Regions from separate parts of the Mesorhizobium sp. WSM4904 genome, predicted to be linked through region 2. Evidence: riboswitches for the same ligand, from Rfam matches in the RefSeq annotation. Region 2 holds a riboswitch; each other region holds the start of a gene.

Region 1 (3,851 bases), 1.2 Mb from region 2:
TGTGCTCGCGATGCGTGAACACCGCGTATTTCTGCGCCGGCACCCGCACCCGGAAGAACTCCTTGGGCAGGTCGGAGAAATCGCTCACCTCGACACCGGCGATGTAGTCGAAATTGCCGGCATCGTCGCCATTGACGCAGACGCCGTAGGCGACGTCGCCGACCTCGCCGGGAATGTGGCCGATATAGGGGCCGAAGCGCTGCCACAGCATCGGGATGCCGGCGCTGCTCTCGCAGCTGTAGCGCTCGCCGAGACCGGCGATGAGGAAGGGCCGGCTGGTCTCGAAGCGCGGCGGTTCGAGTGCGGCGAGAAATGAACTGTCCATCAGGATAGGCTCCACGAGGTCGAGATTTTGGGTCGAGCCCTGCGCGCGCACCAGTTCCGGCGTGGTGCCGAACTGCTCGCGGAAAGCCCGCGTGAAAGCCTCATGCGAGTTGTAGCCGGCATCGAGCGCGACCGACAGGATGTCGGGCGCGCCGCCCGCAAGCTTGCGCGCCGCTTCGCTGAGCCGGCGCGCCCGCACGTAGCCCATCACCGACCGTCCGGTCGCGGCGCCGAAGGCGCGCGTCACATGGAAGCGCGACACGCCGCTGCTTGCCGCGACATCGTCGAGCGAAATCGCATCGGGCAGACGGCTTTCGACAAACCACAGCGCTTTCTCGGTCGGGTTCATGGCTCCTCGCATTTGGCGGGGTGACACTAGCCACCGCGCCGACAGCCAGTTTGATCGAAATTGCGCGGTGAGCGAAGTCGAAACGATGTTGACAAACGAAGGCGGCATTCTCTAGTGCGTAACGTTATTACATAACGAAGGGAGAACAAAATGGCAGCTGTAGTGAGGGGATGCGCGGCGGCCCGTTGCGACTCGCGCGCGGACAACCTACGATGGTGGCGTCATGGTCCCCGAGCCGCAAGGCGAGGGGTGAAAAGGGAACACGGTGAGACCTGCTTCGGGTCGAGGCCGTGGCTGCCCCCGCAACTGTGAGCGGCGAGCTCCATCCGAACGCCACTGGCCGGCAAGGCTGGGAAGGCGGATGGCGCAACGACCCGCGAGCCAGGAGACCTGCCATCGACACGAGTTGACCGGACGGGGTGTGCCGGGAGGAGACGCGGGCACCGGTCTTGTCGGCCGGCTCGTCCAGCATCCTTCCGTCGCCATTTTTGGAGAGTGACGGAATGCTGGACGGCTCCATCGATCATATCCATCAAGCCATCGGATATGCGGCCGGGAAATACCATCCGGGCAACCTGGCGGGGCTTGGCTCGTGATGCCGCCGGTCCTCGAAGCCCATGGCCTCGGCGCGACGGCCAACGGCCGCGCGCTGGTCGACAATGTCAGCCTGTCGCTGGCGGCGGGCGAGCGGCTGGCCATCGTCGGCCCCAACGGCGCCGGCAAGACGACGCTGCTGCGCATGCTGTGCGGCGCTCTGTCGCCGAGCCGCGGCGAGGTACGGCTGGCCGGACGCCGGCTGGACAGGATCGCAGCGGCCGAGCGCGCCCTCAGCATCGCCGTCGTCGGCCAGACGGACCAGCCGGATCCGCGACTTGCCGTCATCGACTATGTCGAGCTTGGCCGCGTCCCGCACGCCGGCCTGAGGCGCCGGCGCGACGACCGCGACATCGTCGTCGAAGCGCTGCGGCGGACCGGGCTCTTGCCGCTGCTCGCGCGCACCATCGGCTCGCTGTCCGGCGGCGAACGCCAGCGCGCGCAGCTCGCCCGCGCTATCGCGCAGGAGCCGAAAATCCTGTTCCTCGACGAGCCGACCAACCACCTCGATCCGCGCGCCCGCGGCGAGCTGCTCGACCTGGTGGCCGGCTTCGGCATGACCGTCGTCGCCGTGCTGCATGATCTCGCTCTGGTGGCGCCCTTCGCCACCCGTGTCGCGGTGATGAGCAACGCCCGGCTGCACGCGCTGGCGCCGCCGCGCCAGGCGCTGGCGCAGCCGCTCATCCGCGAGGTGTTCGGCATCGACGTGCTGCATCTGCAGCACCCGACCGAGGATCGCGAGCTCACCGTCTTCGACCTTGCCGGTCGCGCTTCCTCGTCAGCCTGAACCGTCCAAACAAGGAGCAATCTTCCGATGAAACGCCTCGTGCCGTCCCTTGCCTTGTCGCTTTTCGCCTCGGCGGCTGTTGCCTTCCCGGTCACCGTCGACAGTTGCGGCAAGCCGCTCACCTTCGACGCCCCGCCGAAGCGCGCCGTCATCCAGGACCTCAACATGGCCGAGATGGCTTTCGCGCTGAAGCTGCAGCCGTCGATCGTCGGGCTCACCGGCATCACCGGCTGGTACAAGGTCGGCCCCGAATTCAAGGCCGAGCAAGGGTCTATTCCGGAGCTCGCGCCGAAATATCCGACGCTGGAAAACCTCGTCGCCGTCGAGCCCGATTTCTTCTTCGCCGGCTGGTACTACGGCATGAAGCCGGGCGGCGAGGTCACGCCCGACACGCTCGCCCCGCACGGCATCAAGACGCTGGTGCTGACCGAGAGCTGCGTCCATCTCGACAAGAACCGGCCCGCCGCCTCGATGGACCTGCTCTTTGGCGATGTCGAGAAGCTGGGCAAGATCTTCGGCAAGGAGGCCGAGGCGGATAAGCTGGTCGCCGGCTGGAAGGCCGAGCTCGCCGACATCACCGCCAAGGTGGGCGACCGTAAGGGCACGCGCGTGTTCCTCTACGACTCCGGCGAGGACAAGCCCTTCACCGCCGGCAAGTTCGCCATCCCCAACGCCATGATCGCCGCCGCGGGCGGCGAAAACATCATGGCCGACATGGAAACGAGCTGGGGCAACACCGACTGGGAGACGGTCGCTTCGCGCAATCCGCAATTCCTCATCCTGCTCGACTACCAAGATGGCGGCGGCTATCGGAAGCTGCTCGATTTTCTCAAGGCGCATCCGGCAATGAAGGAGACCGACGCGGTCAGGAACGAGCGCTTCGTGGCTCTGCGCTACGCCGAGCTGACGCCCGGACCCGCCAACATCGAGGCGATCGGCAAGATCGCCAGGGCCATGCATCCGGAAGCGTTCTAGACTTGCACAAGAGGCCATTCACCCTCGCCATGACGCTGGGCGCGATCCTTCTGGTCGCGCTCGCACTGCTGTCGATCGCCTATGGCTCGACGCTGATACCGCTTCGCGAGGTTTTCGGCGCCCTGGCGCGTGCGGCCGGTCTGAACGGCCAGGCCGTGCCGGGACCTGTCGGCGGCATCGTCGTCGACCTCAGGCTGCCGCGCACGCTGCTGGCGATCTCCGTTGGCGCCGGCCTCGGTGTCGTCGGCGCGCTGCTGCAGACCGTCACCCGCAACGACCTCGCCGACCCGTTCCTGTTCGGCCTCTCCTCGGGCGCCGCCGCCGGCGCGGTCTCGGTCATCACCATCTTCGGCGACAGTTTCGGCATCTGGACCTTGCCGGTGGCGGCCTTCACCGGCGGCATACTGGCGGCGGCTATCGTGCTTCTGCTCGTGTCGCGGGTGAGAGGGCAAGGGCCCGAGCGGCTGATCCTCGCCGGGCTCGCCGTTTCCTTCATGTTCACCGCCTTAACCAACTACCTCGTCTTCGCCGGTGACCAGCGCGCCGCCCATTCGGTGCTGTTCTGGACCATGGGCGGGCTGGGTCTCGCCCGCTGGGACAATATCGGCCTGGCGGCGCTCGGCGCCGCCATTATCCTCGCCTATGGCCTGTGGAACCACCGCCGCTTCGATGCCTTCCTCGCCGGCGAAAGCGCTGCCGAAAGCCTCGGCGTGCCGGTGGCGAGGATGCGCAAGACCACGTTCCTCATCGCGGCTTTGGCCACCGCGATCCTCGTTGCCGTGGCCGGCGTCATCGGCTTCGTCGGCCTGATGATCCCGCATC
Region 2 (3,851 bases):
CAATTCCCTGCTGCGCCTTCACGCCGGCCGAGAAGTGGTGCTTGGTAAGACCCATTTCGGTGACGAGATCGGCCGCCTCCACAAGCAGCGGTTTGGCATTCCGGCCGGTGACGATGACGTGCAGGCCCTCGCGGCGCGCCTTCAGCGCCGCGACCACCTTCTCGAGATCAAGATAATCGTAGCGCAGGGCGATGTTGAGCTCGTCGAGCACCACGAGGCTGATCGATGGGTCGGCCATCAACTCGAGCGCCTTCGCCCAGGCGGCTTCGGCGGCGGCGATGTCGCGCTTCAGGTCCTGGGTTTCCCAGGTGAAGCCTTCGCCCATCGCGTGCCAGACGACGCGGTCGCCGAAAGCGGCGAAGGCATCCTTTTCGCCCGTATGCCACTTGCCCTTGATGAACTGGACGACGCCGACGCGCTTGCCGTAGCCCAGCATCCTCAGCGCCAGCCCGAAGGCAGCCGTGGTCTTGCCCTTGCCCGGCCCCGTGTTGACGATCAGCAGTCCCTTCTCGATCGTCTTGCCGGCCACCTCGGCATCCTGCACCGCCTTGCGCTTGGCCATCTTGGCGCGATGGCGTTCGGCGTCCCCCTCGTTGATGGTCTTGTCGTCGATGGTCTTGTCGTCGATTTCGGCCATGTTATTTCACCTTGAGCGGCAGCCCCGCCACCATCATCAACACGCTATCGGCGACCGCCGCGACCTGCTGGTTGAGCCGGCCGGCGGCGTCGCGGAACCGGCGCGCCAGCGCGTTGTCCGGCACGATGCCGAGCCCGACTTCGTTCGACACCACGAACCAGGGTCCGCGCGGCCGCGACAGCGCATCGGTCAGCCGCCGGCACTCGGCCTCGATGTCATGGTCGGCCAGCATATGATTGGTCAGCCACAATGTCAGGCAGTCGACGAGCACCGGCTGGTGATCGGGCAAGGCCTCGATCGCGTCGGTGAGATCGAGCGGCGCATCGACGGTGACCCAGCCTTCGCCGCGGCGCGCGCGATGCAGCGCGATGCGCTCGCGCATCTCGTCGTCATAGGCTTGTGCGGTTGCAATGTAGGTCCAGGGCGATGGGTTCGCCGTCGCCAAGGTTTCGGCATGCGCGCTCTTTCCCGAGCGCGCCCCGCCGACGATGAAGGTCAGACGACCCTTGGCGCGATCAGGCAAAGCTGCCGCGCAGGCTGGTCGCCGTGCCGGTGAAGCGGCCGCGCACCACGCCGACAACTGCGCCCAGCACCAGCCAGAAAACCAGATCGGTGAGCGTCACCGCAACGACGAACTGGTGATGTAGACCTTCCGGAATTGCCGTTTCGAAACTTTCCGGCTGCGGCGCACCGACAATGTGCGGCGCCACGATCAGCGCAACACCGAGGATCGCAAGCGGCAACGACTTTCGGAAAGCGATCAAACCGAGCCCGGCGGCCGTCGCGGCCACTGTCGAAATCCACCAGATCTGGCGCGGCAAAAGGTCGGCCGCGGGCATCGCCGGCAGTTCGGGCGGCAGGCCGAGGCCAGGCGCCAGGGTGAAAACCGCGAAACCGGCAAGGCCCCAGAACACGCCCTGGCGCCAGTTGCCGATGCCGCCGGCGAATTCGGAGATCGCGACCAGGATCAGCGCGAAGCCGATGCCGGTGACGATGTTGGCGACCACGTTGAAGGCGAAGCGCTCGAAGCCGTCGGCCGGCGCCCAGCCCTCGTCCTCGGCCGGAGCAGCCGCTTCCGCCGGCACCGGAGTCACGCTGCTCATCGCGTTGTCCGCCGGAGCGGCCGAACTCATTGCGTTGTTGCTTGTGCTGGCGGCGGCGTGATCGTGGTGATGACCGCTGCCGGCCTTTTCATAGACTTCCGCCTTCAGGATCAGCGGCACGGTCGCATAGGCCTGCATGCAGGCGAGCGCTATGCCCGCCACTAGCCCCGCGATCGCCGCGATGAACACGACGTTGCGAAACAGATTCATGATGTCAGGCCTTGCTCAGTGGCAGGGAAAAGCCATCGAATGGCGATAGTCGTGGGCGGCGTTGTGGACCGCATCGATATGCGAGAAGCCGACGAAACCGACGACGAAAATGCCGAGCAGCGCGGCCAAGGCCAGCTGCATGATGCGCGACTGCGAGGAGACGGAGGCGCCGAGGGAGACGGAAGCGGTATTCATGTCTTGTCCTTTCGCCCTCCACCCGAGGGCATCGAAGTCAACTTTCCCGTCGCCGGCAGGTCTCCTGGCTCGCGGATCCGCGCCCTTCCCCACCTTCCCGAGGAAAATCCTCAGTGGTTTATGGAGAGGACTACCGCACACAGTTGCGGGGGCAGCCACGGCTTTGGGCGGAAACTCCACCCTCACCGCATTCCCTCTTGGCTCCAAAAACGGAACCGACGACGCGATCGACTATAGGCAGAATCGTCGCGCCCGGCAAACCAAAATCCGTCACGCCGCAGCGTGATTGCGGCACGGGTTTGGGTTTCTGATCCCACGCATGTCTTTGTCCCGAAACCGGTTCCCTGTTTCGTGAGACATGCTCTAAGAAGCGGCGATCCGCTCGGCAACCAGCTGCTGCAATCGCCACAAATGGCGGTCGTGAATGCCGCGCTGCTCGAGGTTCTTCACCGTATTGTAGAGATAGTCCGCGCCCGAGCCCCAATGGCCGCAGGATGTCGCCAGCCGCTCGACCACCACCTTCTCCTCGATCGGACCGGCATAGGTCGTGCCTTTGCGGTTGATGACAAAGGCCAGCGCCTGGAAGCGTCCGGCGTTGCCCGTCAGGTTGAGGAGCCGAGGATGATAGCTTGTCGGCTTCAGCGTCATCTCGCGCCGGAAAAGCTTGTCCAATGCCTGCCGGCGGTCGTTGCCGTTCAGTCGGAAAGCGACACCTTTGCACTGCCCGCCGCGATCCAGGGCCATCATCAGACCCGGCTGCTCCTTGGTACCGCGCCAGCGCGTCATGTTCATGCAGAAGGAACGGTGCCAGCCGCGCGCCACGGCAACCCGCTCCTCGACATGATCGATCTCGGGCTTCCAGATCAGCGAGCCATAGCCGAACAGCCAGAGTGGCTCGTCAGCGGGGAGTTCAGCCTCCAGGGCGTCCAGCATCGTCTCATAGTCGGCGTTATCAAGGTGCGCGGCATGCGGATCGGGGCCGCTGTCTTCGACGACTCGAAAACAGCGAGCGACCAGCTCCTCGGTGAGCGACATCGTTCTTGTAGGCATATTTGCGATCCCGACCAGCCGGCAAGCGCCAGCGTCGGAAACGACTTTAAGGGCGGTGCCGGGACGCCACAATGCCCGGCAATTGACAACGGCCCGGCCCGGGTGTCGGCTGTCGGCAGCGAAGGAGAAGCCGATGCAGCCGAATCCGAGCGGACGCGATCGCTACTATGGTCTTACCAGCCTCGAGCCGACATTGCCCGCCACGGCGTATCGGGAACCCGATGCCTACCAGCGCGATCTCGAAGCGATCTGGTACCGGAGCTGGCTGATGGTCTGCCGCGAGGCCGATCTCGCGGAACCTCTCGCCTTTCGAACGTCCCGCATCGGCTCGCAGGAAGTCGTCGTGCTGCGCGACGAAACCGGAAGCCTGCGAGCCTTCCACAACACCTGCCGGCATCGCGGCTCGCAGCTTTGCCAGGAAAGCGCTGGGCGGCTGAAGGCCAGGCTTCTCACCTGCCCCTACCACGCCTGGTCCTACTCGCTGCGCGGCGACCTGGTGCGGGTGCCGTCGAAATCGCTGCCCGAAGGCTTCGACAAGGCCGATTTCCCGCTCTACCGGGTGGCGCTGTCGGTCTGGCGCGGCTTCGTCTTCGTCAACCTTGCCGAGGATGCCGGCGGCTCGTCGGAAGCCTCCTTCGATCCTGCTTCCGGCGACC
Region 3 (3,851 bases), 2.2 Mb from region 2:
CGAAGGCCTGCGCAAAAGCCCCGACCGCACGATCGGGTAACGATATCGCCGGGTTGTGCACCGTTTTGAGGCGGTCACGGCGCCGCCGCAATTGACAATCGCAGACCTGAGCGCATCCTCTCCGGCCATTCTCTTACAGCGCAGCGCGTTCCTTGAACGCGCAAAGGATGCTGTAACACTTTTGATGTTTGCGCATGATCCTTTCCGAAAATCGGTTCCGATTTTCGAGGTCATGCGCGGGGCGGGAGAGTCGGGGCCATGTGGGACTTCAGCATCGGCCGGTCGGTGTCCATCATGATGCGGACATGGCCGTTCATCGTCTTTCGCATGATCGTCTATTTCGGCATCACGGTGGCCTACATCGTGGCGACCGGCACCGGCGCCAGCGTCGGCTACGGCGTAGGCCATATCTCCACCGATCCGGACGGACCGATGTCGTTTGCCCTATGGGGCGGCGTGGTCGGCTTCGGCGTCGTCTCGATCGCCGTCTACTGGATCCGCGAATATATCCTCTACGTTCTCAAGGCCGGCCACATCGCCGTCATGGTCCATCTGATCGATGGCCGCGACGTTCCCGACGGCCAGGGCCAGATCGCCTATGCGAAGGAAGTGGTGACCCAGCGTTTCGCCGAGGCCAACATCCTTTTCGTCGTCGACCAGCTGGTCAAAGGCGCCATCCGCGCCATCACTGGCCTTATCGGCGGTATCGCTGCGTTCCTGCCCATTCCCGGCTTGAGCGGCATCGTCAGCTTCATCAACACGGTCGTCCGCCTGTCGCTGACCTATGTCGACGAGATCATCCTCGGCTACAACATCCGCATCAATTCGAACTCGCCGTTCGAGACCGCCAGGCAAGGCGTCGTGCTCTACGCGCAGAACGGCAAGCATATGGTCAAGAACGCCGTCTGGCTGGCGGTGATCATGTGGGGTGTGTCCTTCGTCATCTTCCTGCTGATGCTGGCCCCGGCAGCCGCCATCCTCTGGGTGATGCCGGGGCAGCTTGCCGGCTGGGCCTTCGTGCTCGCCATCGTCTTCGCCTGGGCTTTCAAGGCTGCCTTCATCGAGCCCTTCGCCATCGCTTCGCTGATGCAGGTCTATTTCGACACCATCGAGGGCCAGGTTCCGAATCCCGACTGGGATCGGCGGCTGGCCGAGGCCTCGTCGAAATTCAGGGAGCTTCGCGACAAGGCGCTCGGCTCCTTCGGCGGCTCGCGCTGGGATTCGCCCCGGGCTGCTTGATCGGCGGCCCCTACGAGGGCAGCCTGATCACGGCTTCGCTCGTTCCTCCGAACCAAGGCGGGCGATCGCCGACTTGAGCTGTGCCTCGCCGGCACCGCAAAAGGTTTCGCTCATCACCAGCTCGGGCAGCGGCAGCCGCTTGCCCCAGCCATGCGCTTCGAGGTCCGGCTTCGGCGCGAATGCCGAGACGCGGCCGACGCAGAGATAGGCGATCGGCGTGACATGCTCGGGGATCGACAAGAGCCGCTTCAACGCCTCGGTTTCGATGATGCTCACCCAACCGACGCCGACGCCTTCGGCGCGCGCCGCCAGCCAGAAATTCTGTACCGCGCAGACGGTGCTGTAGAGGTCCATCTCCGGATTGTGCCAGCGCCCGAGCGGCGAATTCTTCGAGCGCTGTCGGTCGCAGGTGATGCAAAGGTTGAGCGCGCTTTCGCAGATGCCCTCGAGCTTCAGCTTGCGGTAGAGCGCCTGCCGCTCCGCCTCGATCGCCGGCAGTTCCTGCTCGCGCGCGGCCAGAAACAGGTCGCGCACCTGTCGTCGCCTTGCCGCATCGCGGATGACGATGAAGTTCCACGGCTGCATGTAGCCGACCGATGGCGCGTGATGGGCGGCCGTCAGCAGCCGCGCAAGCACGCAATCGTCGAGATCGTCCGAAACAAAATGGCTGCGCACGTCCCGTCTTGTGAACATTGCCCGGTAGACGGCGTCGCGCGCCAATTGGTCAAAGTCGTCGCCGCTCGTGGCGGCCGTTCGTGCCTGCATCGCTTGTCCCCTTGCGATAAGCAGTCTTCCGCCTGACCATGCGGACGACCATGTCTGCCGGGCCGGTCTTCTGGCTCGGGATCGACCCGCATCCGGCGCCTTCCCGTCTAGGACAGTGGCTTTTGCCGGCGCGGTCCCCCTCACAGCGTTGGGCACGCCACGGAATTCAACCGTGTTCCCGATTCTCCCGCGTCGCGGGCACCAGGCAGCGATGGGACCTTATCGTGAAGCGGAAGCCGCGCCAATGCCGCCAGCGACACGGCACGGCGCGATTTTCCCCAATCATTCGGTGCTGGAACATGGCTATCCGGGCGGCAGGTGCCTAGATTAGGGGCCATGGCTACCCGTCTCTACACCCATCCGGTATTTCTGGAACACCTCACGCCGCCCGGCCATCCCGAGCGGCCGGACCGTTTGCGCGCCATCGAACGCGTGCTGGACGACGAGGCTTTTTCGGCCCTCGACCGTGTCAAGGCGCCGGAAGGCGACGAGGCGACGATCCTCTACGCGCATCCGGAGGATTTTGTTGCCCGCATCCGCGCGGCCATTCCCGCGAGCGGTATTGTCTCGATCGATGCCGACACCAGCGCCAGTCCGAAAAGCTGGCAGGCCGCGGTGACGGCGATCGGCGCCGCCAATGCAGCGATAGACGATGTCTTCGAAGGCCGCGCCGCCAATGTCTTCGTTGCCGCCCGCCCGCCCGGCCATCACGCCGAAAAGACCACCGCGATGGGTTTTTGCCTGTTCAACACTGCGGCGATCGCCGCTCGTCATGCGCAGAAGAAGCATCAGGCCGAGCGTGTCGCCATCGTGGACTGGGACGTCCACCACGGCAACGGCACGCAGGACATTTTCTGGGACGATCCGTCGGTGCTCTATTGCTCGACGCACCAGATGCCGCTTTATCCTGGCAGCGGTGCCAAAAGCGAAACCGGCGCAGGCAACATCGTCAACGCGCCGCTTGCGCCGAGCACCGGCAGCGACACGTTCCGCGACGCCTTCCTGTCGCGCGTGCTGCCGTCGATCGATGCATTCAAGCCGGACCTGATCATCATTTCCGCCGGGTTCGATGCGCACCATCGCGATCCGCTGGCCGAGATCAACCTGACCGAGGATGATTTCGACTGGGCGACCGGCCAGCTGATGGATCGCGCCGGGCGCCACAGCGGCAACCGGCTCGTCAGCCTGCTGGAGGGCGGCTACGATCTGCAAGGACTGGCATTTTCGGTCGCCGCCCATGTCGGGCGGCTGATGAAGGGATGAATTATGGCTGATGAAGCTAACGAAGACGTCAAGGCGATGAGTTTCGAACAGGCGCTCGACGCGCTGGAGAAGATCGTCGATGATCTGGAGCGCGGCGATGTCCCGCTCGACCAGTCGATCAGGATCTACGAACGCGGCGAGGCGCTGAAGGCCCACTGCGACCGGCTGCTCAAGGCCGCCGAGGACAAGGTCGAGAAGATCAGACTGTCGCGCGACGGCAAGCCGGTGGGAACGGAGCCGCTCGACGCCGAATAGAACGGAAGCGGTGGGGGAGAGAGAAACAGGCAAGGAGTCCAAGCATGTGCCGAAACATCAAGACCCTGTTCAATTTCGATCCGCCGGCGACCGACGACGAGGTCCATGACGCGGCCTTGCAGTTCGTGCGCAAGCTGAGTGGCTCGACCAAGCCGTCCAAGCGCAACGAGCATGCCTTCCACCACGCCGTCGAGGCGATCGCGGCCGCCGCGCGCGAGCTGCTCGACAGCCTCGAAACCACCCAGCATCCGCGCAATCGCGAGGAAGAGGCCGCCAAGGCGAAAGCCAGGTCCGCGCTCCGCTTCGCCTGAGGTCGTGACATGAGCTTC

What was found. A riboswitch is a leader RNA that binds a small molecule or an ion and turns the genes downstream of it on or off. The one in region 2 is predicted to bind cobalamin.
Region 1: linked by a shared signal. The riboswitch ahead of QAZ47_RS23295 (ABC transporter ATP-binding protein) and the one ahead of QAZ47_RS17285 (CbtB domain-containing protein) in region 2 are both predicted to bind cobalamin.
Region 3: linked by a shared signal. The riboswitch ahead of bluB (5,6-dimethylbenzimidazole synthase) and the one ahead of QAZ47_RS17285 (CbtB domain-containing protein) in region 2 are both predicted to bind cobalamin.

What each region holds. Positions count from the first base shown of each region.
Region 1 covers NZ_CP121354.1:4,851,632-4,855,482, reverse strand. The annotation lists gene QAZ47_RS23300 (AraC family transcriptional regulator) at 1-673, opposite strand, end outside; cobalamin riboswitch at 881-1,086, shown strand; gene QAZ47_RS23295 (ABC transporter ATP-binding protein) at 1,266-2,054, shown strand; gene QAZ47_RS23290 (ABC transporter substrate-binding protein) at 2,082-3,029, shown strand; gene QAZ47_RS23285 (iron ABC transporter permease) at 3,059-3,851, shown strand, end outside.
Region 2 covers NZ_CP121354.1:3,630,762-3,634,612, reverse strand. The annotation lists gene cobO (cob(I)yrinic acid a,c-diamide adenosyltransferase) at 1-637, opposite strand, end outside; gene cobU (bifunctional adenosylcobinamide kinase/adenosylcobinamide-phosphate guanylyltransferase) at 639-1,160, opposite strand; gene QAZ47_RS17290 (CbtA family protein) at 1,153-1,950, opposite strand; gene QAZ47_RS17285 (CbtB domain-containing protein) at 1,966-2,145, opposite strand; cobalamin riboswitch at 2,182-2,380, opposite strand; gene QAZ47_RS17280 (gamma-glutamylcyclotransferase) at 2,509-3,195, opposite strand; gene QAZ47_RS17275 (aromatic ring-hydroxylating dioxygenase subunit alpha) at 3,329-3,851, shown strand, end outside.
Region 3 covers NZ_CP121354.1:5,871,342-5,875,192, reverse strand. The annotation lists partial or broken gene QAZ47_RS32160 (TetR/AcrR family transcriptional regulator) at 1-40, shown strand, start outside; gene QAZ47_RS28555 (hypothetical protein) at 259-1,239, shown strand; gene bluB (5,6-dimethylbenzimidazole synthase) at 1,267-2,004, opposite strand; cobalamin riboswitch at 2,047-2,225, opposite strand; gene QAZ47_RS28545 (histone deacetylase family protein) at 2,341-3,267, shown strand; gene QAZ47_RS28540 (exodeoxyribonuclease VII small subunit) at 3,271-3,522, shown strand; gene QAZ47_RS28535 (DUF2277 domain-containing protein) at 3,567-3,833, shown strand; gene QAZ47_RS28530 (pirin family protein) at 3,843-3,851, shown strand, end outside.